Regions from separate parts of the Streptomyces cadmiisoli genome, predicted to be linked through region 2. Evidence: predicted binding sites of a transcription regulator. Region 2 holds the regulator's gene; each other region holds the start of a gene.
The links. Region 2 encodes HrcA, which represses chaperone genes, less so after heat shock. Its sites were predicted from a motif close to TTNGCACTCNGNNNNNCNGAGTGCNAA; they were not measured.
Positions count from the first base shown of each region.

Region 1: groES (co-chaperone GroES) is a predicted target of HrcA. The motif match lies at 5,969-5,995, and genes of this name have one in related genera.
Region 3: groL (chaperonin GroEL) is a predicted target of HrcA. The motif match lies at 2,993-3,019, and genes of this name have one in related genera.

Region 1 is NZ_CP030073.1:3,916,046-3,925,658, forward strand. Features, by position in the region: gene DN051_RS16560 (WhiB family transcriptional regulator) at 1-241, shown strand, start outside; gene DN051_RS16565 (LysR family transcriptional regulator) at 344-1,249, opposite strand; partial or broken gene DN051_RS16570 (MOSC domain-containing protein) at 1,329-1,998, shown strand; gene DN051_RS16575 (SDR family NAD(P)-dependent oxidoreductase) at 2,104-2,877, shown strand; gene DN051_RS16580 (ester cyclase) at 2,975-3,682, shown strand; gene groL (chaperonin GroEL) at 3,770-5,398, opposite strand; gene groES (co-chaperone GroES) at 5,514-5,822, opposite strand; gene DN051_RS16595 (polysaccharide deacetylase family protein) at 6,042-6,815, opposite strand; gene DN051_RS16600 (polysaccharide deacetylase family protein) at 6,848-7,732, opposite strand; gene DN051_RS16605 (class I SAM-dependent methyltransferase) at 7,868-9,052, shown strand; gene DN051_RS16610 (RNA polymerase sigma factor) at 9,073-9,613, opposite strand, start outside.
Region 2 is NZ_CP030073.1:5,893,603-5,903,215, forward strand. Features, by position in the region: gene DN051_RS25715 (HAMP domain-containing protein) at 1-1,071, opposite strand, end outside; gene DN051_RS25720 (ATP-binding SpoIIE family protein phosphatase) at 1,174-3,195, shown strand; gene hemW (radical SAM family heme chaperone HemW) at 3,227-4,459, shown strand; gene DN051_RS25730 (DUF3097 domain-containing protein) at 4,617-5,426, opposite strand; gene DN051_RS25735 (MBL fold metallo-hydrolase) at 5,461-6,189, opposite strand; gene hrcA (heat-inducible transcriptional repressor HrcA) at 6,348-7,364, shown strand; gene dnaJ (molecular chaperone DnaJ) at 7,365-8,501, shown strand; gene DN051_RS25750 (nitronate monooxygenase) at 8,690-9,613, shown strand, end outside.
Region 3 is NZ_CP030073.1:4,985,754-4,995,366, reverse strand. Features, by position in the region: gene DN051_RS21710 (SDR family oxidoreductase) at 1-88, opposite strand, end outside; gene DN051_RS21705 (helix-turn-helix domain-containing protein) at 279-1,136, shown strand; gene groL (chaperonin GroEL) at 1,209-2,831, opposite strand; gene DN051_RS21695 (cold-shock protein) at 3,257-3,460, opposite strand; gene DN051_RS21690 (ubiquitin-like small modifier protein 1) at 3,901-4,176, opposite strand; gene thrC (threonine synthase) at 4,351-5,634, opposite strand; SAM riboswitch class I at 5,652-5,817, opposite strand; gene DN051_RS21680 (glucosyl-3-phosphoglycerate synthase) at 5,980-6,924, shown strand; gene DN051_RS21675 (alpha,alpha-trehalose-phosphate synthase (UDP-forming)) at 6,997-8,385, shown strand; gene otsB (trehalose-phosphatase) at 8,429-9,286, opposite strand; gene DN051_RS21665 (DUF3263 domain-containing protein) at 9,361-9,591, opposite strand.

The sequences.
Region 1 (9,613 bases), 2.0 Mb from region 2:
CTTCTTCCATCCGGAGGGCGAACGCGGGGCGGCCCGGAGCGCTCGTGAGAACTCGGCCAAAGAGGTCTGCATGAGGTGCCCGGTCCGCGCGGAGTGTGCGGCGCACGCGCTGGCGGTGCGCGAGCCGTACGGCGTGTGGGGCGGTTTGACCGAGGACGAGCGCGAAGAGCTCATGGGGCGGGCGCGCCACCGGCTGGTGTCGGCGACGACCACTGGTGGAAGCACCGCCTCCAACACCTGAAAGAACGTTTCTTCTGACGGGGCGCGCGAGGGCGTGCCCGTATCAGTCACCCGATGTATGGGGATGTATGCCGGCGTATACCGATGAATACACGGATGCGCCTCAGCGCGCCGCCGCCCGTGCCAGCTCGTCCAGCGTCGCGGCCACCGCCGGGACCTGAGCCAGGTCCGGCAGGGTGAGGGCGACGATCTCCCGGCGCACCGCCGGTTCCAGTGCCACCGCTCGCGCCCCCCGCGGCCGTACGGACTCGACGGCGAGCTGGGGCAGGACGGCCACGCCCAGCCCCGCGCCGACCAGGCCCACCACCGCCGGATAGTCGTCGGTGGCGAAGTCGATACGGGGGGTGAAGCCCGCCCCCGCGCACACCTGGACCAGCTGGCCGCGGCAGCGCGGGCAGCCCGCGATCCAGGGCTCGTCGGCGAGTTCACCGATGGCGACGGACTCCGCGCGCGCCAGCCGGTGCCCCTCCGGCACCAGACTGACCAGCCGGTCGGACAGCAGCGGCCGTATCACCAGGTCGTCCCACTCCTCCGCCTCGCCCGCGCCCGCGGCGCCCTCGTAGCGAAAGGCGAGCGCGATGTCGCAGTCGCCCTCGCGCAGCAGCTCGACGGACTTCGGCGGTTCGGCCTCCTCCAGGGAGACCCGGGTGCCGGGGTGCGCGGCGCGCAGCGCGGCCAGCGCGGTGGGGACGAGGGTGGAGCTGCCGCTGGGGAAGGAGACGAGCCGGACCCGTCCGGCCCGCAGTCCGGCGATGGCGGCGACCTCCTCCTCGGCGGCGGTGAGCCCGGCGAGGATGCCCGAGGCGTGCCGGACGAGTGCCTCGCCGGCCTGGGTGAGCCGCATCTCGCGACCGCTGCGGACCAGCAGCGGTGTGCCCACGGACCCTTCCAGGGCTTTCATCTGCTGGCTGACGGCGGGCTGCGTGCAGCCCAGCTCGCGCCCCGCGGCCGAGAAGGAACCGGTGGTGGCGACAGCGCGCAGGACGCGCAGATGACGTGCCTCGATCACCCTCAGAGCATAAGTGAAGCTTGGGCACGACGTCCGATAATGCGAAGAATCTTTGCCCTGGATGCCTTACCGTGCCGTCATGAGGCTTCTCTCTGTGAACCTGGGCCGTCCGAAGGCCGTTCCCCACACGGACCAGCCGCAGGGTCTGACCGGCATCGACAAACGTCCGGCCGAGGGGGCCGTACGGGTGACGGCACCCGGCCCCAAGGGGTTCGGGGCGAGCGGACTGGCCGGCGACGCGATCTGCCACACCCGCCACCACGGCGGCGACGACCAGGCCGTGTACGCCGTGGCGCGGGAGGATCTCGACGAGTTGGGAGCGCGAGCTGGGCCGGCCGCTGCCGAACGGCTCGTTCGGCGAGAACCTGACGACCGAGGGCCTCGACGTGTCCGGGGCGCGGATCGGCGAGCGCTGGGGCGTCGGACCGGACCTGGTGCTGGAGGTCACCTCGGGGCGCATCCCCTGTCTGACCTTCCAGGGCCATCTGGGTGAGAAGGGCTGGGTGCGGAGGTTCACCCGGCGCGGTGCGCCGGGGGCGTACTTCCGGGTCGTGGAGCCGGGTGAGATCCGGGCCGGCGACCCGGTGCGGATCGTGCACCGGCCGGACCACGACGTGACCGTCGCCCTGCAGTTCCGGGCGGTGACCACCGAGCGGGAGCTGCTGCCTCGGCTGCTCGCGGCGGGCGAGGCACTGCATCCGGAGGCGCTCGCGGCGGCGCACAAGTACGTGGCGCGGCAGACCTCCTGAGCAGACGTCACGGCCGGGCCGGCAGCCGCCGGGCGCCCGCCCCGGCCGCCCGCACCCGCCCGCCGCACACGGAATCTTCACGTCCAGGGTCACTACCCTTGGCCCATGACAACGGCTCTGATTACGGGATCGACAGCGGGGATCGGCGCCGCGTTCGCGCGACGGCTGGCGGCTGACGGGCACAACCTCGTCCTGGTCGCCCGGGACACCGACCGGCTCGGCGTGCAGGCCACCGAGCTGCACGACCGGCACGGCATCGAGGCGGAGGTGCTGGCCGCCGACCTGGCGACGGACGACGGCATCGAGACGGTCGCCGCCCGGCTGGGCGACCGCAAGAACCCCGTCGACCTGCTGATCAACAACGCCGGCTTCGGCAACAAGGGCCAGTTCCTCGACGTGCCCATGGCCGACGAGCTGAAGATGCTCAAGGTGCACTGCGAGGCGGTGCTGCGGCTGACGTCGGCGGCGACGGAGGCGATGCGGGCACGGGGACGCGGCGGTGTCGTGAACGTCGCCTCGGTGGCGGCCTTCGTGCCGCGCGGCACCTACGGCGCGTCCAAGGCGTGGGTCGTGCAGTTCACGCAGGGCGCGGCACGCGATCTGGCGGGCAGCGGGGTGCGGTTGATGGCGCTGTGCCCCGGGTTCGTGCGGACGGAGTTCCACGCGCGGGCCGGGATGGGGACGGACAGCATTCCGGGCTGGATGTGGCTCGACGCCGACAAGCTGGTGGCGGCGGCGCTCGCCGACCTGGCCCGCGGCAAGTCCGTGTCGGTCCCGGATCCGCGGTACAAGACGCTGATGGGTGTGGTGAAGGTCGTGCCGCGCGGGCTGCTCGGCGGGATCAGTTCGCGGACGGGCCGGAAGTACGGGCCGCGGTAGCGCGGTTGCGCCGGGCGCCCGGCGGGAGCGTCGCGCCGAGCCGCCGGTGGGAGAATGGAGCCGTTCACCGGGACCCAGGGGGCCGGGAGGCGGCGTCATGACATTCGTGCAGGTCATCGACTGCAAGACCAGTCGGTTCGACGAGATGAGCCGGCTGATGGACACATGGGTCGAGCAGACCAGGGGCAAGCGCGCGGCGGCGCACAACGTGATCGGCAAGGACCGGTCCGACGCGTCGCACTTCATCGAGATCCTGGAGTTCCCCTCGTACGAGGAGGCGATGCGGAACTCCAACCTGCCGGAGACCGACCGGGTCTTCCAGGAGATGGTCGCGCTGTGCGACGAGTTGCCGACCTTCACCGATCTGGTGGTGGTGCGTGACGACCAGCTGGAGACGTCCACCGTACGGCGCTACTTCGAGGTGATCGCCGCCGAGGGCGAGCTGCCGCCGCTGAACGATCTGATGGCGGAGCACTACCGCGATCACCAGCCGGGCGACGAGCAGGACATCCTCGGGATGGACCACGTCCGGCGCGAGCTGGAGATGTGGCGGGCGGCCTTCGACTTCGAGTTCAGCGTCGAGGACCTCATCGCACAGGACGACCGGGTGTGCGCGCGGTGGTTCTGGACGGGCACCCACAAGGGCGACTTCCTGGGGATCCCGGCCGATGGGCGGAAGGTCTCCATGACGGGGACCACCGTCTTCCGCTGCGGCGGGGACGGAAAGCTCGCCGAGGGCTGGTGGGAGTACGACCGGCTCGGGCTGATGGCGCAGCTGGGCGCGCTCGACGACCTGGAGCGGTAGGTACGGCGGCCCGGACACGCCGAGGGCCCGGCGCCCCCTCGCGGGAGGGGACGCCGGGCCCTGCTGCCGTACGGCTGCGCGATCGCGTCAGTGCGAGTGGCCGTGGCCGTGGCCGTGACCGGCGGCCTCCGGCTCCTCTTCCTTCTTCTCGACGACCAGGGTCTCGGTCGTCAGCAGCAGGGAGGCGATGGAGGCGGCGTTCTCCAGGGCGGAGCGGGTGACCTTGACCGGGTCGATGACGCCGGCCTTGATCAGGTCGCCGTACTCACCGGTGGCGGCGTTGTAGCCGCTGCCCTTCTCCAGCTCGGCGACCTTGGAGACGATGACGTAGCCCTCCAGGCCGGCGTTCTCCGCGATCCAGCGCAGCGGCTCGACGGCGGCGCGGCGGACGACGGCGACACCGGTGGCCTCGTCGCCCTCCTTGCCGAGGTTGTTCTCCAGCACCTTCACGGCGTGGACGAGCGCGGAGCCACCACCGGAGACGATGCCCTCCTCGACCGCGGCGCGGGTCGCGGAGATGGCGTCCTCCAGACGGTGCTTCTTCTCCTTCAGCTCCACCTCGGTGGCGGCGCCGACCTTGATCACGCACACGCCGCCGGCCAGCTTCGCGAGGCGCTCCTGGAGCTTCTCGCGGTCCCAGTCGGAGTCCGTGGCCTCGATCTCGGCCTTGATCTGGCCGATGCGGCCCTCGACGTCGGCCTTCTGGCCGGCACCGTCGACGATCGTGGTGTCGTCCTTGGTGACGGTGACACGGCGGGCGGAGCCCAGCACGTCGAGACCGACCTGGTCGAGCTTGAGGCCGACCTCCTCGGAGATGACCGTGGCGCCGGTGAGGACGGCCATGTCCTGGAGCATCGCCTTGCGGCGGTCGCCGAAGCCGGGGGCCTTGACGGCGGTCGCGTTGAAGGTGCCGCGGATCTTGTTCACGACGAGGGTGGAGAGGGCCTCGCCCTCGACGTCCTCGGCGATGATCAGCAGCGGCTTCGAGGCGTTGCTCTGGATGATCTTCTCCAGCAGGGGCAGCAGGTCCGCGATGGCGGAGACCTTGCCCTGGTGGATGAGGATGTACGGGTCGTCGAGGACGGCCTCCATACGCTCCTGGTCCGTCACGAAGTACGGCGACAGGTAGCCCTTGTCGAAGGCCATGCCCTCGGTGAAGTCCAGCTCCAGACCGAAGGTGTTGGACTCCTCGACGGTGATGACACCGTCCTTGCCGACCTTGTCCATCGCCTCGGCGATGAGCTCGCCGACCTGCTGGTCCTGGGCGGACAGCGCGGCGACGGCGGCGATGTCGGACTTCTCGTCGATCGGCCGCGCCGACGCGAGCAGGTCCTCGGAGACGGCGGCGACGGCCGCGTCGATGCCCTTCTTCAGGGCGGCCGGGGAGGCGCCCGCGGCGACGTTCTTCAGACCCTCGCGCACCAGCGCCTGGGCCAGGACGGTCGCGGTGGTCGTACCGTCACCCGCGATGTCGTTGGTCTTGGTCGCCACCTCCTTCACCAGCTGGGCGCCGAGGTTCTCGTACGGGTCCTCGACCTCGACCTCGCGGGCGATGGTGACACCGTCGTTGGTGATGGTGGGTGCGCCGAACTTCTTGTCGATGACGACGTTGCGGCCCTTGGGGCCGATCGTCACCTTGACCGTGTCGGCGAGCTTGTTGACGCCGCGCTCGAGGGCGCGACGGGCGTCCTCGTCGAACTTCAGGATCTTCGCCATGACAGCGTGAGCCCTCTCGGAAAACTAGGTGAAATTGACTGCGCCCCGGGCGCCCGGCTTCTTGTCGGTAGCGGGGGCCAGGGGCGCAGCTGGAAGCAAGGTGCTTCGGGGTGAATTACTTCTCGATGATCGCGAGCACGTCGCGAGCCGAGAGGACGAGGTACTCCTCGCCGTTGTACTTCACCTCGGTGCCGCCGTACTTGCTGTAGAGCACGACGTCGCCGACGGCGACGTCGAGCGGAAGGCGGTTGCCCTCCTCGAAGCGGCCCGGGCCCACGGCCAGGACGACGCCCTCCTGGGGCTTCTCCTTGGCGGTGTCCGGAATGACCAGGCCAGAGGCCGTGGTCTGCTCGGCGTCCAGCGGCTGGACCACGATGCGGTCCTCGAGCGGCTTGATGGCAACCTTGGAGCTGGCGGTCGTCACGATCCGACCTCCCCCTTCGGAGATCTCACGGGGTTAACTGTCTGAGGTGGCGACCAGGTCGATCCGTCGTCGCGGGTGCCGGACCTGCCCGTCGCGTAGTTGGCACTCTCATCTGCCGAGTGCCAGAGCCGAGACTATGACCGCGATTAGCACTCGGTCAAGCGGAGTGCCAATCGCCCGCGGCGTGGCGTCGGAATTCGCATGCCGTCGCGGCCGCACTCACAGGTAGTCCTCCAGGCGTCCGACCGTCAGACCCGCCTCCTGGATCCGGTTCAGCAGACGGGTCGTACGGGCCACCAGGGAGGGTGTCGGGGTCTCGGTCGCGGGGACGGAGACGATGTCGCCGGGGCGCAGCCGGTCCGCTCCGCCGGTGAAGGTGAGGCCGTAGGCGTCCATCGTGGCGCGCCACAGGACGACGGCGGAGATGCCGCAGTCGGCGGCGGCGCGCAGGGTGGTCGTGTCGTGGAGGCCGTAGGGCGGGCGGAAGAGGCGGGGGCGGACGCCGAAGCGGGAGCCGAGCTTGGTCTGCTGGCCGCAGATCTCGGCGCGCTGGCCGGCGAGGGGCAGTCCCCGCAGGGCGGCGTGGTCGAGGGTGTGGTTCTGGATGCTCGCGCCGACCGAGCGCAGCCGGGAGAAGTGGCCGTAGCCCGGGCCGACGACGCTGTCCGTGAGGAACATGCTGACCGGCAGCCGCAGTTCGCGGACCATGTCGACGAAGCGCGGGTCGCGCTCCGCGCCGTCGTCGTAGGTGAGGAAGACGACCTTGTCGCCGGTGCGGACGCGGTCGACGACGGGGGGCAGGCCCGCGCTCCGGGCGGGCGGCGAGTGGGACGGCGGACGCGGGGGCGGCGACAGCGGGGAGGTCAGGCCCCAGCGGCGGTGGGCGGGGGCCTCGGCCGGCGATCCGGGGGCTGCCACCCGGTCCGGGGCCTCCCTGCCCGACCGCTCGGCGGGGGTGACGGTCAGGGCGCAGCCGGTCAGCGCGATCAGCATCAGTGCCGGGCCGGCCAGCCGTCTGCGCCCCGTCACAGGTAGTCCTCCAGCCGGGCCACCGCGTACCCCTGGGCGGTGACCTTGTCGAGGAACCGGCGGATCATGTCCGGCATGGTGCCCTGCCAGTCCTCCGGGCCGCGGAAATGGCTGAGGACGATGTCACCGGGGTGCAGGTCCTGGTCCCACTCGCGGTACTCCCAGTGGTCGACGAACACCTCCTCGCTCCACAGCGGGACGTACTTGACGCCGCACTCCTTGGCGGCGTGCAGGGTGTCCTGGTCGTAGTTGCCGAACGGCGGCCGGAACAGGGCCGGGCGCTTGCCGTAGCGCTTCTCGATGACGTCCTGCATGCCGCAGATCTCGGTGCGCTGGTCCTCGTAGGACAGGGCGGGCAGGTACGGGTGGGTCAGGGTGTGGTTGTTCAGGGCCACGCCGTGGTCCCGCATCCGCTTGAAGTAGCCGTAGTCCTCGTTGACCAGGTAGTCGCTGAGGAAGGCCGAGTACGGGATCCTCAGCTCCTTCATCATCCGCAGGAACGCCGGGTCCTTCTCGGCGCCGTCGTCGATGGTGAGGAAGACGATCCGGTGTTCGGTCGGGACGGTGGTGAAGACCGGCGGGAGGCCCTGCTCGGCGTGCCCGTCGACCTCGAAGCCCTCCCGGGTCACGATGTCCGGCTTCCGCACGGGCGGTGGCGGTGGCCGCAGCGGGACACTCTTCAGGCCCCACTCCTTGGCGGCGGCGGCACGGGCGGCCAAGTCGGCGCTGAGCCGGCCCGCGTAGCGGTCCAGGGCGCGCGCCGGGGGCGCCTTCAGGGGTGCCTGCTGGCCCGGGGCGGGCCGGACCTCCGGGCCGTCCTGCACACAGCCGGAGACGATGGCGGCACCGGCCAGTACGGCGAGCGCGGCCCTGACCGCCATGTGCCGACGTGACCGAGATTTGTCAGTTTGTCGTACTACTCGCATGGCGCCGGATCCTCCCAGCACCGGCATCCGATCGGCGGCCGACACCTCCTAAGGAGGCGCACCATCCACCGACTGGCCGACAATGTCCCGGTGAACGACCTCCTCGCCCCCCTGCTCACCGCCGAGGGCCGGGCCCTCCTCGACGAGGTGCGCGGCACGGACCCCGCCCGGGAACTCGCCGTCGCCACCCGGCTGCGGCGCGAACACCCGGCCGAACTGGTGTCGGCGGCACTCGGACAGGCACGGCTGCGGCAGCGGGCGGTCGCGAAGTTCGGGGCGGAGGACGCGCAGCGGATGTTCTTCACGCCCAACGGCGTGGAGCAGTCGACGCGGGCGAGCGTGGCGGCGTACCGCGCGCGCAGGTTCCGCGAGCTGGGCGTGACGTCCGTGGCCGACCTGTGCTGCGGCATCGGGGGTGACGCCGTCGCGCTCGCCCGGGCGGGCATCCGGGTCCTCGCCGTGGACCGCGACCCGCTGACCGCGGCGGTGGCCCGCGCGAACGCCGAGGCGCTGGGGCTCGACGCGCTGATCGAGGTGCGCGAGGCGGACGTCACCGAGGTGGACGTGTCGGCGTACGACGCGGTCTTCGTGGATCCGGCGCGGCGCGGCGGGCGCGGCAGGATCTTCGATCCCGAGGCCTACTCACCGCCGCTGTCGTGGGCCGTGCGGACGGCCCTGCGGGCCCCGCACGCCGCCCTGAAGGTCGCGCCGGGCATTCCGCACGAGGCCGTGCCCGAGGCGGCCGAGGCCGAGTGGATCTCGGACGGCGGGGACGTGAAGGAGGCGGTGCTCTGGTTCGGCACCGAGCCCGGGCTGGTCCGGGCCACCCTGCTGCCGGGGCCGCGCACCCTGCGCTCCCGCGGACTGCCCGACCCGGCGGTGCGTCCCGTCGGACGCTTCCTGTACGAGCCCGACGGCGCCGTCATCCGCGCCCATCTGGTCGCCGAGGCGGCCGACGAGCTGGACGGCGGACTGGTCGACGAGACCATCGCCTACGTCACGGCGGACGAGCTGCGCCCCACCCCGTACGCGACCGCCTACGAGATCACCGATCGGCTTCCCTTCAACGTCAAGAAGCTGAAGGCGCTGCTGCGGGAGCGGGAGGTGGGGATCCTGACCGTGAAGAAGCGGGGCTCGGCGGTGGAGCCGGAGGAACTGCGCAAGAAGGTCAAGCCGCAGGGGCCGCACGCCGCGACCGTGTTCCTGACCCGGGTCGCGGGCGCGCCCACCATGCTGATCGGCCGGCCGGCCGAGACCCCTCAGGAGCCCTCGTAGGGCCGGGCGGGCCGTTCGGATCACGTGCCGGGCGGGTCTTCGGCGCACGCCCGTGCCCGGTCCGCCAGCATCCTGCGCTCCGGCTCGTTGCGGGCCAGCGAGGCCGCCCGTTCGAACTCCGCCCGCGCCTCCGCCGTACGGCCGAGGCGGGCCAGCAGATCGCCGCGCACGCTCGGCAGCAGGTGGTAGTCGCGCAGGGCGGGTTCGGCGGCCAGCGCGTCGACGATGTCCAGCGCCGGCTGCGGGCCGTCGGCCATCGACACGGCGACCGCGCGGTTGAGCTCGACGACCGGGGAGGGCGCGCGGGCGGCGAGCAGCGCGTACAGCGTGGCGATACGCGGCCAGTCGGTCTCCTCCCAGGTGTGCGCGTACGTGTGGCAGGCGGCGATCGCGGCCTGGAGGGCGTACGGGCCCGGCGCTCCGCCGGCGGTGGCGTCGGCCCGGCCCAGTGCGGTGATGCCGCGGGCCACGAGCATGCGGTTCCAGCGGCTGCGGTTCTGGTCCTTCAGCAGCACGGGTTCGCCCTTCGGGCCGATGCGCGCGGCCGCGCGGGACGCCTGG
Region 2 (9,613 bases):
GGTGACCTCGTCGGCGAAGGCGGAGAGCTGGTCGACCATCGTGTTGATGGTCGACTTGAGTTCGAGGATCTCGCCCTGCGCGTCGACGGTGATCTTCTGACTGAGGTCGCCGTTGGCGACGGCGGTGGTGACCTGGGCGATGTTGCGGACCTGCGAGGTCAGGTTCGACGCCATGAAGTTGACGTTGTCGGTGAGGTCCTTCCACACACCGGACACGCCCCGCACCTGGGCCCGGCCGCCCAGCTGGCCCTCGGTGCCGACCTCGCGGGCGACCCGGGTGACCTCGTCGGCGAAGGCGGAGAGCTGGTCGACCATCGTGTTCACGGTGAGCTTGAGTTCCAGCAGCTCACCGGTCGCCTCCACGGTGACCGTACGCGTCAGGTCGCCGCGGGCCACCGCCGTGGTGACCACGGCGATGTCCCGGACCTGGGCGGTCAGCCGGGCCGCCATCGTGTTGACGGCCTCGGTCACGTCCCGCCAACTGCCCGACAGCCCCTGCACCTTGGCCCGCCCGCCGAGCCGGCCCTCGGTGCCGACCTCGCGGGCGACCCGCGTCACCTCACCGGTGAACAGCGACAACTGGTCCACCATCTTGTTCACGGCCCGGCCGAGCCGGCGCAGATCGCCGCGCAGCTGCCGGCTGCCGTCGTGCAGATCGACCCGCTGGGTCAGATCGCCGCCCGCGACCGCGTCCAGGACACGGGTCGCGTTCGCTGCCGGGGCCACCAGGGCGTCGAGGATCTGGTTCACGTCGTCGACCCGCGACGTCCAGGCGCCCTGGCCGGGACTCGCCGACAGCCGCTCGTCGAGCCGGCCGTGCCGCACCAGCTCCCGCTTCACACGCTGCACCTCGCCGTTGAAGTGCACGCTGCGGTCCATGATCTGGTTGAACAGGGCGGTGAGTTCGGCCACGAGTCCGTGGCCGGTCTCGGGGACCTTCGAGAAGTCGCCGTCCCGGGCGGCGGTCATCGCCGCGAGCAGGGGGCGCAGTTCCGCGGGGCATATCCCATCGTCGGCGAGTGGTCGAATCCGTCCGTCTTCGAGCACACGCGTAGCACGGTTCTCACTCATGGCGGCCCACTTCGATAACTCGGCGCTTATGGGCGGGGCCAGTCTGTCACCCTGTCGGCATCGATCGAGGCGTATTCGTCCGAACTGTTCGGGGAGCTGTAGATGGGGGCCATTCCGGCGCAACGGGAGACCATTTCCCTTGCCTCCGATGTGCCTGCGCACGCCCTTGACCCACCGGCGCACGGCGGCGGGCAGCCGCCCGGCGCGCAGATGCGCGCCACCCTGCACGGCGGCCCCCTGGCACCGGGCGCGGCCCGCGGGCTGCTGCGGGCGGCGCTCCAGCAGTGGGCCGGGCTCGGCCTGCCCGGCGCGGAGCGGCTGACCGAGCGCCTGGCGCACGACGCCATGCTCGTCGTCAGCGAACTGGTCACCAACGCCGTGGTGCACGCCGGCACCGACGTCGAACTGGTCTGCGGCCTCCAGCCCGAGTCGGGCGCCGTGATCGTGGAGGTCTGCGACCACCACCCCTCGCGGGCGCCCCGCGACGACGACGGCGAAACCGTGCACGAGACGGCGGAGTACGGCCGCGGACTGCGTCTCGTCTCCGCGATGTCCGAGGCCTGGGGCGTCACCTACCGGCGGGGCGCGAAGACCGTGTGGGCCCGCGTCCCGGCCGAGCGGAGCGCCGATACCGAGGGCGCGTACGCCCCGGAGCGCGCCGGATTCCCCGGCGCGGAACTCCTCGCGCCCGAGCCCCTGCCCCTCTCGTCCTCGTCGGCGCTGTCGGCGGTGTCGGCGTTCGAGCGCGGCCGCCCCCACCGCACCGATCGTGACTGGCTGGGCCGGGGCGCGCTGTCCTTCCTCGCGGAGGCCTCCGACCTGCTCGCCGGGCAGCTCGACGAGGACCTGGTCGCCGCGCTCACCGGCCAGCTGATCGTGCCGCGGCTGGCCGACTGGTGCGCCGTGTGGCTGGAGGACGAGGCGACGGGCGGCCGTACCGGCTGGGGCGACGGCGCCGGGGCCCCCGGCCCGCGGCTGGCCCGGGTCTGGCACAGCAGCGAGGAACGGATCGAGGATCTGCGCCGGTGCCTGGAGAAGGAGCCGCCACGCCCCGCCCAGGGGCCGTCGGGCGGCCCCTGGGCGTGGCCCTGGCCGTGGCCCGAGGAAGCGCCGGGCGGGGCCGGCCCGGCGGCCGGGAGCCGGGACGCCGCCGACGCGGGGACCGAGGCGCGGGGCGGCGCGGCGCTCGCCTACCGGCTCGTCGCGGGCGGCCGCCCGCTCGGCACCCTGGTGATCGGCCGCGCCGGTGTGGAGGGCTTCCCGGACGAGATCACCGGCCTCGTCGAGGACCTCAGCCGCCGGGTGGCGCTGGCCATCGGAGCGGCCCGCCAGTACGCCCGGCAGGCCACCATCAGCGCCGTGCTCCAGCGCGGGCTGCTGCCCGGCGCCGTCGCCGAGATCCCCGGTGTGCGCAGCGCCCTGGTCTACGAGCCCTGCGACAAGGGCGGACCCAGCGGCGACTTCTACGACGTGTTCCCGGCCGGCGACGGCCGCTGGTGCTTCGCGGTCGGCGACGTCCAGGGCAAGGGACCCGAGGCCGCCGTCGTGATCGGCCTGGCCCGCCCCTGGCTCCGGCTGCTGGCCCGCGAGGGCTACGGCGTCGCCGACGTCCTGGACCGCCTGAACCAGCTCCTGCTCGACGACGCCACGGAGGCCGCCGACGCGGCGGCCCGCGCCCTCGTCGGCCCCGTCCGGCCCGCCGACGGGCCCCAGACCCGCTTCCTGTCCCTCCTGTACGGCGAACTGGCCCCGTTCGACGGCGGTGTCCGCTGCACCCTCGCCTCCGCCGGACACCCCCTGCCGCTGCTGCTGGGCCCGGACGGCGACGTCCGTACGGCGGCGCACCCGCAGACCCTGCTCGGCGTCGTCGAGGACGAGACGTACACCAGTGAGACCTTCGAGCTGCGTCCCGGCGACACACTGCTGTGCGTGACCGACGGTGTCACCGAGCGCCGCAGCGGATCGCGCCAGTTCGACGACGGCGACGGGCTCGCCGCCGCGCTCACCGGCTGCGCGGGGCTGAGCGCCGAGCTGATCGCGGAGCGCATCAGACGGCTGGTGCACGAGTTCGGCGGCCGCCCGCCGGAGGACGACCTGGCGCTGCTGGTGCTCCAGGCGGATTAGCGCACCGCCCGGGTGCTGGACAATGGGGGACATGCCTTCCGCACTCCCCGACGGTGAGCCCGTCCCCGACGACGGCGCGCTGCCCGCGCCCGCGCTCGCCGGGGCGGCGGACCGTCCGCTCGGTTTCTACCTGCACGTCCCGTACTGCGCGACCCGCTGCGGCTACTGCGACTTCAACACCTACACCGCGACCGAACTGCGCGGCACCGGCGGCGTCCTCGCCTCCCGCGACAACTACGCCGACACCCTGATCGACGAGATCCGCCTGGCCCGCAAGGTCCTCGGCGACGATCCGCGCGAGGTCCGCACCGTGTTCGTCGGCGGCGGCACACCCACGCTGCTCGCCGCGAACGACCTGGTCCGGATGCTGGGCGCGATCCGCGACGAGTTCGGCCTGGCCGAGGACGCGGAGGTCACCACCGAGGCGAACCCGGAGTCGGTCGACCCCGCCTATCTGACGGCGCTGCGGGAGGGCGGCTTCAACCGGATCTCCTTCGGCATGCAGAGCGCGCGCCGGCACGTGCTGAAGGTGCTGGACCGCACGCACACGCCGGGCCGCCCCGAGGCCTGTGTGGCGGAGGCCCACGCGGCCGGCTTCGAGCACGTCAACCTGGATCTGATCTACGGCACGCCGGGCGAGTCGGACGACGACTGGCGGGCTTCCCTGGACGCCGCGCTGGGCGCGGGCCCGGACCACGTCAGCGCCTACGCGCTGATCGTGGAGGAGGGCACGCAGCTGGCGCGCCGGATCCGCCGCGGCGAGATCCCGATGACCGACGACGACGTGCACGCCGACCGCTACCTGATCGCGGAGGAGCGGCTGTCCGCGGCCGGCTTCGACTGGTACGAGGTGTCCAACTGGTCCACCTCGAACGCCGCCCGCTGCCTGCACAACGAGTTGTACTGGCGGGGCGCCGACTGGTGGGGCGCGGGACCCGGCGCCCACAGCCACGTCGGCGGGGTGCGCTGGTGGAACATGAAGCATCCGGGCGCGTACGCGGCGGCGCTGGCCGCCGGGCGCTCCCCGGGCGCCGGGCGCGAACTGCTCTCCGACGAGGACCGCCGGGTGGAGCGGATCCTCCTGGAGCTGCGGCTGCGGGAGGGCGTGCCGCTGCCCCTGCTGCGCGCCGAGGGCCTCGCGGCCTCCCGCCGCGCCCTGACCGACGGGCTGCTCCAGCAGGCGGCCTACGACGCCGGGCACGCGGTGCTGACACTGCGCGGACGCCTGCTGGCGGACGCGGTGGTGCGCGACCTGGTCGACTGAGCGATCCGGGGGAGTCGGGGCACCGTCGGACGCGGCCGGGCGTCAGGTGTGGCCCGGCGTCAGGCGCGCCCCGGAGTCACGCACGGCCCGGCACACGCACCGCCCGGCACGAGCGCCGCCGGGCATGACGCGCCGTCCGGCACGAGCGCCGCCCGGCTCACGTGTCGCCCGCCGTGACGAAGTCGATCAGTTCCTCGACCCTGCCCAGCAGCTCCGGCTCCAGGTCCTTGTACGACGTCACCTGGCCCAGGATCTGCTGCCAGGCCGCCCCGGTGTGCTCCGGCCAGCCCAGCGCCCGGCACACCCCCGTCTTCCAGTCCTGCCCGCGCGGCACCCGCGGCCACGCCGCGATCCCCAGGGCCGACGGCTTCACCGCCTCCCAGACGTCGATGTACGGGTGACCGACCACCAGGGCGTGCTCACCGGTCACCGACTCGGCGATCCGCCATTCCTTGGTGCCCGGCACCAGGTGGTCCACCAGGACGCCGAGCCGCGCGTCGGGGCCCGGCGCGAAGTCCGACACGATCGACGGCAGGTCGTCCACACCGTTCAGGTACTCCACGACCACGCCCTCGACGCGCAGGTCGTCGCCCCACACCTTCTCGACCAGCTCGGCGTCGTGCCGGCCCTCCACGTAGATGCGGCCCGCACGGGCCACACGCGCGCGTGCGCCGGGCACGGCGACCGATCCCGACGCCGTACGGGTCGGGCGTACCGGAGCGGCGGCGGACGGCCGCACCAGCGTCACCACCCGGCCCTCCAGCAGAAAGCCCCGGGGCTCCAGCGGGAACACCCGGTGCTTGCCGAAGCGGTCCTCCAGGGTGACCGTGCCCGCCTCGCAGCGGATCACCGCGCCGCAGAACCCGCTGCCGGGCTCCTCGACCACCAGGCCGGGCTCCGCCGCGACCTCGGGGACGGGCCGGGACCTCTTCCACGGCGGAGTCAGGTCCGGAGAGTACTGGCGCATTCGAACGACGATAGGAGAAGCCGGCGCGCGGCACCTACGACACGCCGAAACGCGTGGCCAGCGCGTCCCGCTGCGCACGGACGAACGCCGCGTCCACCACCGCTCCGTGACCGGGCACGTACACCGCGTCCTCGCCGGCGAGGTCGAGCAGCCGGTCCAGGGCGGCCGGCCAGTGCGACGGCACGGCGTCGGGGCCGGCCTGCGGTTCGCCGGACTCCTCGACCAGGTCGCCGCAGAAGACCACCTCCGGGTCGCCCGGGACCAGCACCACCAGATCGTGCGCGGTGTGCGCCGGGCCCACGTTGGCCAGCAGGACCTGGCGGCCGGGGCCCAGGTCCAGCGTCCACTCGCCGCTGACGTGGTGCCGGGGCGGCACCAGCGTGTCGGCCGCCTCCTGCGCCGTACCGGCGTCGAGGCCGTTGCGGACGGCGTCCACGCGCAGTTCCTCACGTCCGCGCCGCCCGCCGAGCACGGCGTCCACGCCGACCGCGCCGAACACCTCGGCGCCCGCGAACGCGGCGGCGCCGAAGACGTGGTCGAAGTGGGGGTGGGTGAGCGCGAGATGGGTCACACGGTGCCGGGCGAGCCCTTCCGCCTCCGCCCTCAGCCGGGCTCCTTCCGCGAGGCTCGAGCCGGCGTCGATCAGCAGGGCGGCGCCGCGGCCGACGACGAGCCCCACCGTGCAGTCCCAGCCCGGCAGCCGCCGGCGGCCGACTCCGGCGGCCAGCCGTTCCCACCCCAGCTCTTCCCAAGTCACCGTCATACGGCGACGCTAGCTCCAGGCGCCCGCATGCCACGACCTCGCAGGACCGGCCTTGCCCGGGCCGTACCCGACGGCCGTACACTGGGCCGGGTAGGGCTGGCACTCGCATGCGCCGAGTGCCAGGGACGCTCAGGGGACGACAGCTGGAGGTGTGCGCGATGCTCAGTGAACGACGGCTCCAGGTGCTGCGCGCCATCGTCCAGGACTACGTCGGCACCGAGGAGCCGGTCGGCTCCAAGGCGCTCACCGAGCGGCACAGCCTCGGCGTCTCACCGGCGACCGTCCGCAACGACATGGCGGCGCTGGAGGACGAGGGGTACATCGCCCAGCCGCACACCAGCGCCGGGCGCATCCCGACGGACAAGGGCTACCGGCTGTTCGTCGACAAGCTGGCCGAGGTCAAGCCGCTCACGGCGCCGGAGCGGCGCGCGATCCAGAACTTCCTCGACGGGGCCGTCGACCTCGACGACGTCGTGGCCCGGACGGTGCGGCTGCTCGCGCAGCTCACCCGGCAGGTCGCCGTCGTGCAGTACCCGTCGCTGACCCGTTCCACGGTGCGCCACGTGGAACTGCTGTCGCTGGCGCCCGCCCGCCTGATGCTGGTGCTGATCACCGACACCGGCCGGGTGGAGCAGCGCCTGGTCGACTGCCCCGCGCCGTTCGGCGAGACGTCCCTGGCGGATCTGCGGGCCCGGCTGAACAGCCGGATCGCGGGCCGGCGGTTTCCCGACGTGCCGCAACTGGTGCAGGATCTGCCCGAGGCCTTCGAGATCGAGGACCGGGCGGCGGTGCACACGGTGCTCTCCACCCTCCTGGAGACGCTGGTCGAACAGACCGAGGAGCGGCTGGTGATCGGTGGTACCGCCAATCTCACCCGCTTCGGACATGACTTCCCTCTCGTCATCCGGCCGGTGCTGGAGGCGCTGGAGGAGCAGGTCGTTCTGCTCAAGTTGCTTGGCGAGGCGAAGGATTCGGGCATGACCGTGCGCATCGGGCACGAGAACGCCCATGAGGGACTCAACTCCACGTCCGTGGTCTCGGTCGGCTACGGTTCGGGCGGCGAGGCAGTCGCCAAGCTCGGCGTGGTCGGACCGACCCGCATGGATTACCCGGGAACGATGGGAGCGGTACGCGCAGTGGCACGGTACGTCGGACAGATCCTGGCGGAGTCGTAAGTGGCCACGGACTACTACGCCGTTCTCGGCGTGCGTCGCGACGCGTCGCAGGAAGAGATCAAGAAGGCCTTCCGGCGGCTCGCTCGCGAGCTGCACCCGGATGTCAACCCCGATCCGAAGACGCAGGAGCGGTTCAAGGAGATCAACGCCGCTTACGAGGTGCTGTCGGACCCGCAGAAGAAGCAGGTCTACGACCTCGGCGGCGACCCCCTCTCGCAGAGCGGCGGCGCGGGCGCCGGCGGCTTCGGCGCGGGCGGCTTCGGGAACTTCTCCGACATCATGGACGCGTTCTTCGGCACGGCGTCGCAGCGCGGACCGCGCTCGCGCACCCGCCGCGGCCAGGACGCCATGATCCGCATCGATGTCGAACTGGACGAGGCGGCCTTCGGCACGACCAAGGACATCCAGGTCGACACGGCGATCGTGTGCTCCACGTGCAGTGGAGAGGGCGCGGCGCCGGGCACCTCGGCCCAGACATGTGACATGTGCCGCGGCCGCGGCGAGGTGTCGCAGGTGACGCGGTCGTTCCTGGGCCAGGTCATGACCTCGCGGCCGTGTCCGCAGTGCCAGGGCTTCGGCACCGTGGTGCCCAACCCGTGCCCAGAGTGCGCGGGCGACGGCCGGGTGCGGTCCCGCCGGACCCTGACGGTCAAGATCCCGGCCGGTGTGGACAACGGCACGCGCATCCAGCTCGCCGGCGAGGGCGAGGTCGGCCCCGGCGGCGGTCCGGCCGGTGATCTCTACGTCGAGATCCACGAGCTGCCGCACACGACCTTCCAGCGCCGCGGCGACGACCTGCACTGCACGGTCACGATCCCGATGACGGCGGCGGCCCTCGGCACCAAGGTGCCGCTGGAGACGCTCGACGGCATGGAGGAGGTCGACATCCGCCCGGGCACCCAGTCGGGCCAGTCGATCCCGCTGCACGGCCGGGGCGTCACCCACCTGCGCGGCGGCGGCCGGGGCGACCTGATCGTCCACGTCGAGGTCCAGACCCCGTCCAAGCTCGACCCGGAGCAGGAGAACCTGCTGCGCGAGCTGGCCAAGCTGCGCGGCGAGGAACGGCCGCAGGGCCAGTTCCAGCCCGGGCAGCAGGGCCTGTTCTCACGCCTGAAGGACGCCTTCAACGGCCGTTGAGCCGCGGGACCGGCCCCCGGGCCGGTCCTCCGGTGGTGACGCGGTGCGGTGAGCGCGGCCGGGTCGCCAGGTCGGCGGCTCGCCGCGGGCGCCGGGCGTCTCGGGCTCCCCGGGGCGCCCCGCGGCCGGCTCGTACCGGGTGGACGGCCGGATTCGGACTTGTTCGTAGGACGTGACAACATGCCGTCATGTCCTCCGCACTGACCGATCTCTTCCCGCTTCCGATCGTGCAGGCCCCCATGGCGGGCGGCGTCTCCGTGCCGCAGCTCGCCGCGGCCGTGGCCGAGGCCGGCGGGCTCGGGTTCCTGGCCGCCGGCTACAAGACGGCCGACGGCATGTACCAGGAGATCAAGCAGCTGCGGAGCCTCACGAGCCGCCCCTTCGGCGTGAACCTGTTCATGCCGCAGCCCGAGCACCCCGGAGCGGGTGCCGCCTCCACCGGAGCGGCCGGCACCGCCCCCGCGAACTCCGCCGCGGTCGATGTCTACGCCCACCAGCTGGCCGGCGAGGCCGCCTGGTACGAGGTGGAGCTGGGCGACCCGGACAGCGGACGCGACGACGGCTACGAGGCCAAGCTCGCGGTGCTGCTCGACAACCCGGTGCCGGTGGTCTCCTTCCACTTCGGCTGCCCGAGCCGCGAGGTCCTGGACTCCCTGCGCCGGGCCGGAACGCTCACCCTGGCCACCGCCACCACGCCCGACGAGGCCCGTGCCGTCGAGCGGGCCGGCGCCGACGTCGTGATCGTGCAGGGCGTCGAGGCCGGCGGCCACCAGGGCACCCACCGGGACATCCCGGAGAACGACGGCTCCGCGATCGGGCTGCTCTCCCTGATCGCCCAGGTCCGCGAGGCCGTGGGCCTGCCGCTCGTCGCCGCCGGCGGCATCATGCGCGGCAGCCAGATCGCCGCCGCCCTGGCCGCGGGCGCGAGCGCCGCCCAGCTCGGCACCGCCTTCCTGGTCACGCCCGAGTCCGGCGCGCCCGCCGTGCACAAGGAGGCGCTGACCAACCCGCTGTTCGTCCGCACGGGGCTGACCCGCGCGTTCACCGGCCGGCCCGCCCGCGGCCTGGTCAACCGGTTCATGCGCGAGCACGGACCGTACGCCCCCGCCGCC
Region 3 (9,613 bases), 910 kb from region 2:
TCTCCTGGGCCGCCGTAGAAGAGGCGGAGGCCGGAGAAGCCGGAGAAGAGGAAGTCGACGGGGACCACGCGGATTCCTGGGAAGACATGGAGGCTCCTGGGGAAGCGGGGTCCTCCGGGGCCGCGGCTCCGGAGGACATGGCTGGGGGCGTCGCCGTCGGCGGCGCCCTCTCGGTGCCTCCAGCCTGGTCCGGCGCTCCGGCGCCGACCAGGGCTGTGCTCACCCGGGGGTCGGCGTCCCCTGGTTCGGCGCACGGGTGGCGCGCGACCATGGGATGCGTGAACCATTCCGAATTCGCCGCGTTCCTGAAGTCGCGACGCGACCGCATACGCCCGTCCGAGGTCGGCCTGCCCACCGGCCCCCGGCGCCGGGTGTCCGGGCTGCGGCGCGAGGAGGTCGCGCAGCTCGCCGGACTGTCCGCCGACTACTACACCGAGCTGGAACGCGGACGCGGTGCCCAGCCCTCCGCCCAGGTGCTGGCCGCCCTCGCCCGTGCGCTGCGGCTGAACGGCGACGCGCGCGACCATCTGTTCCACCTCGCGGACCGGCCGGTCCCGCCGGCCCACGGCACGGCCGCGCACGTCCAGCCCGCCCTGCTCGGCCTGCTGGACCGGCTCACCACCACCCCCGCGCAGGTCATCACCGATCTGCACGAGACGCTGGTCCAGAATCCGCTGGCGGCGGCCCTCCTCGGCCGGCCCACGGCGGAGCGCGGCCCCGGGGCGAGCCTGGTCTACCGCTGGTTCACCGACCCCGCGGCCCGGGCCGTCTACCCGGCCGAGGACCACCCCCACCACTCCCGGGTCTTCGTCGCCGATCTGCAGGCCGTCGCCGCCCGGCGCGGCCGGGACACCGCGGTGAACCGCATGGTGGGCGAACTGCGGCGGCGCAGCGAGGAGTTCGCCGGGCTGTGGGACGCCCATGACGTCGGTCTGCGGCGGACCGACCACAAACGCATCGTGCACCCGGCGCTGGGCGTCATCGAGCTGGACTGCCATGTCCTGCTCAGCGAGGACGGCTGCCAGCGCCTGCTGTGGTTCAGCGCCCCGCCCGGCACCGAGGGCGCCGCCCAGCTGGAGCTGCTGTCCGTCATCGGCACCCAGGACATGCCGAGCGCCGGCGGAATCGGCGGGTGAACGCCCGAGGGCGGCACCCCCTGCCGGGAGTGCCGCCCTCGGATCGAAGGACGGTTGATCGACCGGGGTCGATCAGAAGTCCATGTCACCGCCCGGCATGCCGCCGCCGGCGGGCGCGGCGGCCTTCTCCGGCTTGTCGGCGATGACGGCCTCGGTGGTCAGGAACAGCGCGGCGATGGAGGCGGCGTTCTGCAGCGCGGAACGGGTCACCTTCGCCGGGTCGATGATGCCTTCCTTGACCAGGTCGACGTACTCGCCGGTCGCGGCGTTCAGGCCGTGGCCCGGGGTCAGGTTGCGCACCTTCTCCACCACGACGCCGCCCTCGAGGCCGGCGTTGACGGCGATCTGCTTCAGCGGGGCCTCCAGGGCCAGCTTCACAGCGGCGGCACCGGTGGCCTCGTCGCCCTCAAGCTCGAGCTTCTCGAAGACCTGGGAGGCCTGGAGCAGGGCCACGCCACCACCGGCGACGATGCCCTCCTCGACGGCCGCCTTCGCGTTGCGGACGGCGTCCTCGATGCGGTGCTTGCGCTCCTTGAGCTCGACCTCGGTGGCGGCACCGGCCTTGATGACGGCCACGCCGCCGGCCAGCTTCGCCAGACGCTCCTGGAGCTTCTCGCGGTCGTAGTCCGAGTCGCTGTTCTCGATCTCGGCACGGATCTGGTTGACCCGGCCCGCGACCTGGTCGGCGGAGCCGGCGCCGTCGACGATGGTGGTCTCGTCCTTGGTGATGACGACCTTGCGGGCGCGGCCCAGGAGGTCCAGGGTCGCGTTCTCCAGCTTGAGGCCGACCTCCTCGGAGATGACCTCGCCGCCCGTGAGGATGGCGATGTCGCCGAGCATGGCCTTGCGGCGGTCGCCGAAGCCCGGGGCCTTGACCGCGACGGACCGGAAGGTGCCGCGGATCTTGTTGACGACCAGGGTCGACAGGGCCTCGCCCTCGACGTCCTCGGCGATGATCAGCAGCGGCTTGCCCGACTGCATGACCTTCTCCAGGAGCGGGAGCAGGTCCTTGACGTTGGAGATCTTGGAGTTCGCGATGAGGATGTAGGGGTCCTCCAGCGACGCCTCCATGCGCTCCATGTCGGTGGCGAAGTAGGCGGAGATGTAGCCCTTGTCGAAGCGCATGCCCTCGGTGAGCTCGAGCTCGAGCCCGAAGGTCTGCGACTCCTCGACGGTGATGACGCCTTCCTTGCCGACCTTGTCCATCGCCTCGGCGATGAGCTCGCCGATCTGGGTGTCGGCGGCGGAGATGGAGGCCGTGGAGGCGATCTGCTCCTTGGTCTCGACCTCCTTGGCCTGGTCGAGCAGGGCACCGGAGACGGCCTCGACGGCCTTCTCGATACCGCGCTTGAGGGCCATCGGGTTGGCACCGGCGGCTACGTTGCGCAGGCCCTCCTTGACCAGGGCCTGGGCGAGAACGGTCGCGGTGGTCGTACCGTCACCGGCGACGTCGTCCGTCTTCTTGGCGACTTCCTTGACCAGCTCTGCGCCGATCTTCTCGTACGGGTCCTCGAGCTCGATCTCCTTGGCGATGGACACGCCGTCGTTGGTGATCGTGGGGGCGCCCCACTTCTTCTCGAGGACGACGTTGCGGCCCTTGGGGCCGAGCGTCACCTTGACGGCGTCCGCGAGCTGGTTCATGCCGCGCTCGAGGCCGCGCCGCGCCTCCTCGTCGAACGCGATGATCTTGGCCATGTGAAGTGGTCCTCCCGGACTGGGGTGGATTGCTCCGGACCGCGCTGGCGCCCGCGACGGACGGCTCGCCTGCCTCGTGGTTCCTTGCCCCACCCGGCTTGCGGCCTCACCGACCCGGTCCTTCGTTGTCACTCTCACCTTCAGAGTGCTAACGCCAATGATTAGCACTCGACCATGCCGAGTGCAAGGTGCGCCCGCGAAGCGGGCTCGTTCAGGGGTGGTGGTCGGGTGACGGGAGAGCGCAGGGCGCGCCCGCGAGGCGGGCTCGTCGAGGGGTGGTGGCCGGGTGACGGGCGGGCGCGCGGCGCGGCGGGGAGACGGCCGGCCGACGCGGGGCGCGGGCGCGGTGCGGGCACACCGAAGGGCCCGCACCCTGCGGGGGTGCGGGCCCTTCGAACAAGACGTCACATACGGTGGTCGCGCGCTTAGGCGGTGACACGAACCATGTCGGCCTGCGGGCCCTTCTGGCCCTGCGAGATCTCGAACTCGACGCGCTGACCCTCCTCGAGGGTCCGGTACCCGTCCATCTGGATCGCGCTGTAGTGGACGAACACGTCCGCACCACCGTCGACCGCGATGAAGCCGTACCCCTTCTCCGCGTTGAACCACTTGACGGTGCCCTGAGCCATGCCTAACTCCCCTATTACTGGCCCTTGCACAGATCCACACTTCGCGGATCCGGGTCAGACCTCACCCCCCATTGGCGTGGGGGCGTGCGCCGGAACGCGTCGACCGCGGCTGAATGTATCTGTCCAACTGCCGTCTGCAACAGGTCAATCGGACGAGAAATCCGGGCAGCAACGGTCGGGAATTTACGGAGAATTCGCCCGAATTCAGGGCAAGTCGGGCCATACAAAAGGAACGAAAGACGCAAATGAGCCAGATACTTTGGCTACTTCTTGTCGCACTCGAAGCCGGAACTCATATGCGTCCGTCACACGGCGCGCGGGGCGTTCCCCAACTCTACCGCGCTCAATCCCACTGAATTGCCCCCTCCGCTTCTCTCACGGAGGGGGCAATTCAATGAACAATGCGTAACCGGCTTTACTCACGGTAACGCGAGAGCCGTTCAGCCGCCCGCGACCGCCGGGATGATGGACACGCCGGCGCCGTCCGGGGTGGCCGTCTCCAGGCCCTGCTCGAAGCGCACGTCGTCGTCGTTGACGTACACGTTGACGAAACGGCGCAGCTTGCCCTGGTCGTCCAGGACCCGGGCGGCGATCCCGGTGTGGTTCTTCTCCAGGTCGGCGATGACCTCGCCGAGGGTCGCGCCCTGGGCGGCGACCTCGGCCCGGCCGCCCGTGTAGGTGCGCAGGATGGTGGGGATGCGAACGGTGACGCTCATGGACTTGACCTCCGGTCAGGTGGAGCGCCCCCGAAGGGGCGCGGGGCACTGCGCGACCGGCCCCACCCGGTCCGCAGACGGACAACGACCTCTGGAACAGCCTGTGGACCGACCCCTGGGCCGGCCCCCGGACCGGTCCCGAGAAACCTCGGGGCCGGTCTCCGGAACGGCCTCTCAGACGAGACCGGCTTCCCTGAACGACTCCAGGCTGGGGCGGATCGTCGCGGTGAGCCCGGTGCCGGCCACCGCGTCCAGCGTCTTCAGACCGTCGCCGGTGTTCAGCACGACGGTGGTCAGCGACGGGTCGAGCACACCGGCCTCGATCAGCTTCTTCGTGACGCCGACGGTCACCCCGCCCGCGGTCTCCGCGAAGATTCCCTCGGTGCGCGCGAGCAGCTTGATCGCGGTCACGATCTGCTCGTCCGTCACGTCCTCCACGCCGCCGCCCGTGCGCCGGGCGATGTCGAGGACGTACGGCCCGTCGGCCGGGTTGCCGATGGCCAGCGACTTGGCGATGGTGTCCGGCTTCTGCGGCCGGACCACGTCGTGTCCGGCCTTGTAGGCGGTGGACACCGGCGAGCAGCCGGCGGCCTGCGCGCCGAAGATCCTGTACGGCCGGTCCTCGACCAGACCGAGCTCGATCAGCTCCTGGAGACCCTTGTCGATCTTCGTGAGCTGGGAGCCGGAGGCGATCGGGACCACCAGCTGGTCGGGCAGCCGCCAGCCGAGCTGCTCGCAGATCTCGTACGCGAGGGTCTTGGAGCCCTCCGCGTAGTACGGCCGCAGGTTGACGTTGACGAAGCCCCAGCCCTCGCCCGCCGGGTCCCCGATCAGCTCGGAGCAGAAGCGGTTCACGTCGTCGTAGTTGCCCTCGATGCCGACGAGTTCGCCGCCGTAGACCGCGGCCATGACGACCTTGCCCTGCTCCAGGTCGTGCGGGATGAACACACAGGAGCGCAGGCCGGCGCGGGCGGCCGCGGCGCCGACGGCGCCGGCCAGGTTGCCGGTGGAGGAGCAGGACAGGGTGGTGAAGCCGAAGGCGCGGGCGGCCTCCAGGGCCTGCGCGACCACCCGGTCCTTGAAGGAGTGGGTCGGGTTGCCGGAGTCGTCCTTGACGTACAGCCCGCCGGTGACGCCGAGTTCACGGGCGAGGTTGTCGGCCTTGACGAGCTGGGTCCAGCCCGGGTTCAGGTTCGGCTTGCCGGCCACGTCGGCGGGGACGGGCAGCAGCGGCGCGTACCGCCAGATGTTCGCGGGGCCCGCTTCGATGCGCCGGCGGAGCTCCTCCGTGTCGTACCCGGAGAAGTCGTACGCGATCTCCAGCGGGCCGAAACACTCCTCGCACGCGAAGACCGGGCCGAGGGGTACGCGGTGACCGCATTCACGACAGGAAAGCGCGGCGGCCGGGCCGAGGTCGACGGTGGATTCACTCGCGCTTGCAACAGTCTGCACAGCCATGGAGGCGAGGCCCTTTCTCCTCATCTTCCTCACGACGCATTTCGCCGCGAGACGGAATTGGCACCTTCCCTAGCCGGGAGCCTCGCGGAGACGATCAGTGCTGACCGACGGTGTCTACGAGAACCGACTGGAGGGTTGCCGGGGCTTCATCGGGCCGTTTCCCTCTGCCCCTCTGGATGAGCTGTATGTGGTTGTCGGCGCGGACAACCCCCGACATGCGATGGTCATCAGCGTTGTTCAAGACTGTAACCGAAGGCCAGGACAGTTGAGATAGCCGTCCGAACCGCGAGATGGATCACACCCGATCACCTCACTCGCCGAGAGAACGCAGAGGAGCCGCAGACTGTGCTGGAAGAAGTCGAGCGCTGGCTGAACACTCGCTCCTGGTCCGTGACCGATCGCCCGCTCCACAGAATCCTGGCCGCGAAACGCACGACGGGCCAGTCGGTCAGTGTCGTGCTGCCCGCGCTCAACGAGGAGGAGACCGTCGGCGACATAGTCGCCGTGATCCGTCACGACCTGATGCTCCAGGTCCCGCTGGTCGACGAGATCGTCGTCGTCGACTCGGGGTCCACCGACCGCACCTCCGAGGTGGCCGCCGCGGCGGGCGCCCGGGTCGTCCACCGCGACGACATCCTGCCGCGCCTGCCGGCCGTGCCCGGCAAGGGCGAGGTCCTGTGGCGCTCGCTGCTCGTCACGCGCGGCGACATCGTCTGCTTCATCGACGCGGACCTGAGGGAGTTCTCCTCGGACTTTGTGTCGGGCATCGTCGGGCCGCTGCTCACCGACCCGGAGGTCGACCTCGTCAAGGGGATGTACGACCGTCCGCTCGGCGGCGAGGCCGGGCAGGGCGGCCGGGTCACCGAGCTGATGGCCCGCCCGCTGCTCAACATGCACTGGCCGCAGCTGGCCGGTTTCGTCCAGCCGCTCGGCGGCGAGTACGCGGCCCGCCGTTCCCTGCTGGAGCAGCTGCCGTTCCCCGTCGGCTACGGCGTGGAACTGGGCATGCTGGTGGACTCGCTGCACCTGGTCGGCCTCGACGCGCTCGCGCAGGTCGACGTCGGGGAGCGCAGGCACCGCCACCAGGACGGGCAGGCGCTCGGCCGGATGGCGGCGGCGATCTACCGCACGGCCCAGCTGAGGCTGGCCCGGGGCCATCTGATCCGCCCCTCGCTGACCCAGTTCGAACGGGTGGAGGACGGGTTCGAGCCCCGCACGTTCTCGGTGGACACCGAGGAACGGCCGCCGATGGTGGAGATCGCCGAGTACGCGGCCCGAAAGGTGGCATGAGGGTCGTATACGACCCGCCGAGGGCGTGAACCGCACGTTTGCGCGGATCCCGCGCGGGCTAGGTTGAGGCGTATGGCTTCAACCTACGGCGCCGCGCAGGTACTGGTGGCCTCCAACCGCGGCCCCGTCTCGTACGAGGTGCTCGAGGACGGCTCGCTGCACGCCCGGCGCGGCGGCGGCGGGCTGGTCTCCGGGCTGTCGGCCATCGGGCCGGACGCGGGCGCCCTGTGGGTGTGCTCGGCGCTGGGCGACGGCGACCGCGAGGCGGTGCGGCGCGGGGCCGGCGAGTCCGGGGTGCGCATGCTGGACATCCCGGCCGACGTGCACGCGGACGCCTACAACGGCATCGCGAACTCGGTGCTGTGGTTCGTCCACCACATGCTGTACCAGACGCCGCTGGAGCCGGTCTTCGACGCGGAGTTCCGGCGGCAGTGGGCGTCCTACGAGACGTACAACCGCGCCTTCGCCGAGGCTCTGGCCGAGGAGGCGGCCGAGGGCGCCGCCGTGCTGGTGCAGGACTACCACCTCACCCTGGTCCCGGGCATGCTGCGCGAACTGCGCCCCGATGTGCGCATCAGCCACTTCTCGCACACCCCGTGGGCGCCGCCGGAGTACTTCCGGATGCTGCCGGACGACATCGCCGCGCGGGTGCTGCGCGGAATGCTGGGCGCGGACCGGCTCGGCTTCCTCACCCACCGCTGGGCCGAGGCGTTCACCGCGTGCTGCGAGCAGTTCGCGGGGGGCCTCGGGGACACCGCGGTCGGGGTGCACGGGCTCGGCGCGGACGCCGACTTCCTGCGCCGCCGGTCGCACGAGTCCGACGTGGACGAACGGCTGACGGCGCTGCGGGCGGAGATCGGCGAGGGCCGCAGGACGATCGTCCGGGTGGACCGGACCGAACTGTCGAAGAACATCGTGCGGGGCCTGCTGGCCTACCGCCGGCTGCTCGACGACCGCCCCGAGTGGCGCGAACGCGTGGTGCACGTGGCCTTCGCCTACCCGTCCCGGCAGGACCTCGCGGTCTACCGGGACTACACGGCCGAGGTGCGGCGGCTGGCCGGCGAGATCAACGAGCGGTACGGCACGCCGGGCTGGACGCCGGTCGTGCTGCACGTCAAGGACGACTTCGCGCGCTCGTTGGCGGCCTACCGGCTGGCGGACGTGGCGCTGGTCAACCCCATCCGGGACGGTATGAACCTCGTCGCCAAGGAGGTGCCGGTCGTCTCCGACGAGGGGTGCGTCCTGGTGCTGTCGCGGGAGGCGGGCGCGTACGAGGAACTGGGCGAGGACGCCGTCGGGGTGAACCCCTACGACGTGGTCGGCACCGCCGACGCGCTGCACCGAGCGCTGACCCTGCCGCCGGGCGAGCGGATGGAGCGCACGAAGCGGCTGGCCGCGGCGGCCACCGCGCTGCCGCCGGCGCAGTGGTTCCTGGACCAGCTGACCGCCCTCACCGGCTGACCGGGGCCGCCCCCGCCCGGCGGGCACGGGGCGGCACGGGCGGTCAGCCCAGTCGGTCCGCCAGCGCGCGCAGCAGCCGTACGACACCCGCCGGGCCGTCCACCACCAGGTCCGCGCGATCGCGCAGCTCGGTGACCTCGTCGCTGCCGCTGCACACCAGCAGACCGGGGGTGCCGTCGGAGCGGAGCTTGTCCACCGCGGCGTAGGCGGGCAGGTCGCCCAGGTCGTCGCCCGCGTAGAGGACGGACCCGGCGGACAGTTCGCGGACGTGGTCGAGCAGGGCGACGCCCTTGTCCATGCCGGGCGGGCGCAGCTCCAGCACCAGACGGCCCGGTTCGACGATCAGCCCGTGCCGGCCGGCGAGGCCGGTGAGCGGCTCGCGCAGCGCCTCGAACGTGGCCTGGGGATCCTCCGCCCGGCGGGTGTGGACGGCGACCGCGCGCCCCTTGTCCTCCACCCACGTGCCCTGCCGGGCGCCGGCCCGGTCGAGCAGCGCCGGCAGCTCCGCGCGGACGGCGGCCACGCCCGGGTGCGGCGCCGGGGACCTGATCTCGTCACTGACGGCGTCCCACCGCTCGGCGCCGTAGTGCCCGAGGACGACCAGGTGCTCCAGGCCGCCGACGCCGGCGAAGCCGCCGAGGCGGACGGCGACCTCGGCCGGGCGGCCGGTGACGACGGTGACGGCGGCGACCTTCGGGGCGAGCGCGGCCAGCGCGGACACCGCCTCGGGGTGAGCGCGGGCCTGCTCGGGGTCGGGCACGATCGGGGCGAGCGTCCCGTCGAAGTCGAGGGCGATCACCGCGCTGCCGGGGCGGGCGAGAATCGCGTCGAGCCCGTCGCGCCCGGCCGGGGTCGAGGGCGTCGGCACACTGCTGCTGGGTTCGGTCTCGTGGCTGCCCATAGGGGGACCCTATCCGCGGGGCGGCCCGGGTACGCCGCCGAAAAGGGCCGCCCGCGCGAACGCCGGAGCGCGCGTCAGCGCTCGGCGCGCCGCGCCTCGCGCACCCGGCGCAGCCGGTTCACCGTCACCGGGTCGTGCGCGAGGGCCCGCGGATCGTCCAGCAGGGCGTTGAGCAGCTGGTAGTAGCGCACCGGCGCCAGGCCCAGCTCCTCGCGTATCGCCCGCTCCTTCGCGCCGGGACCGGCGAACCCCCGGCGCTCCAGCGCGAGGATGTCCTGTTCTCGTCGGTCGAGCCGCTGCTCCATGCCCGAAACGGTAACCCCGGCC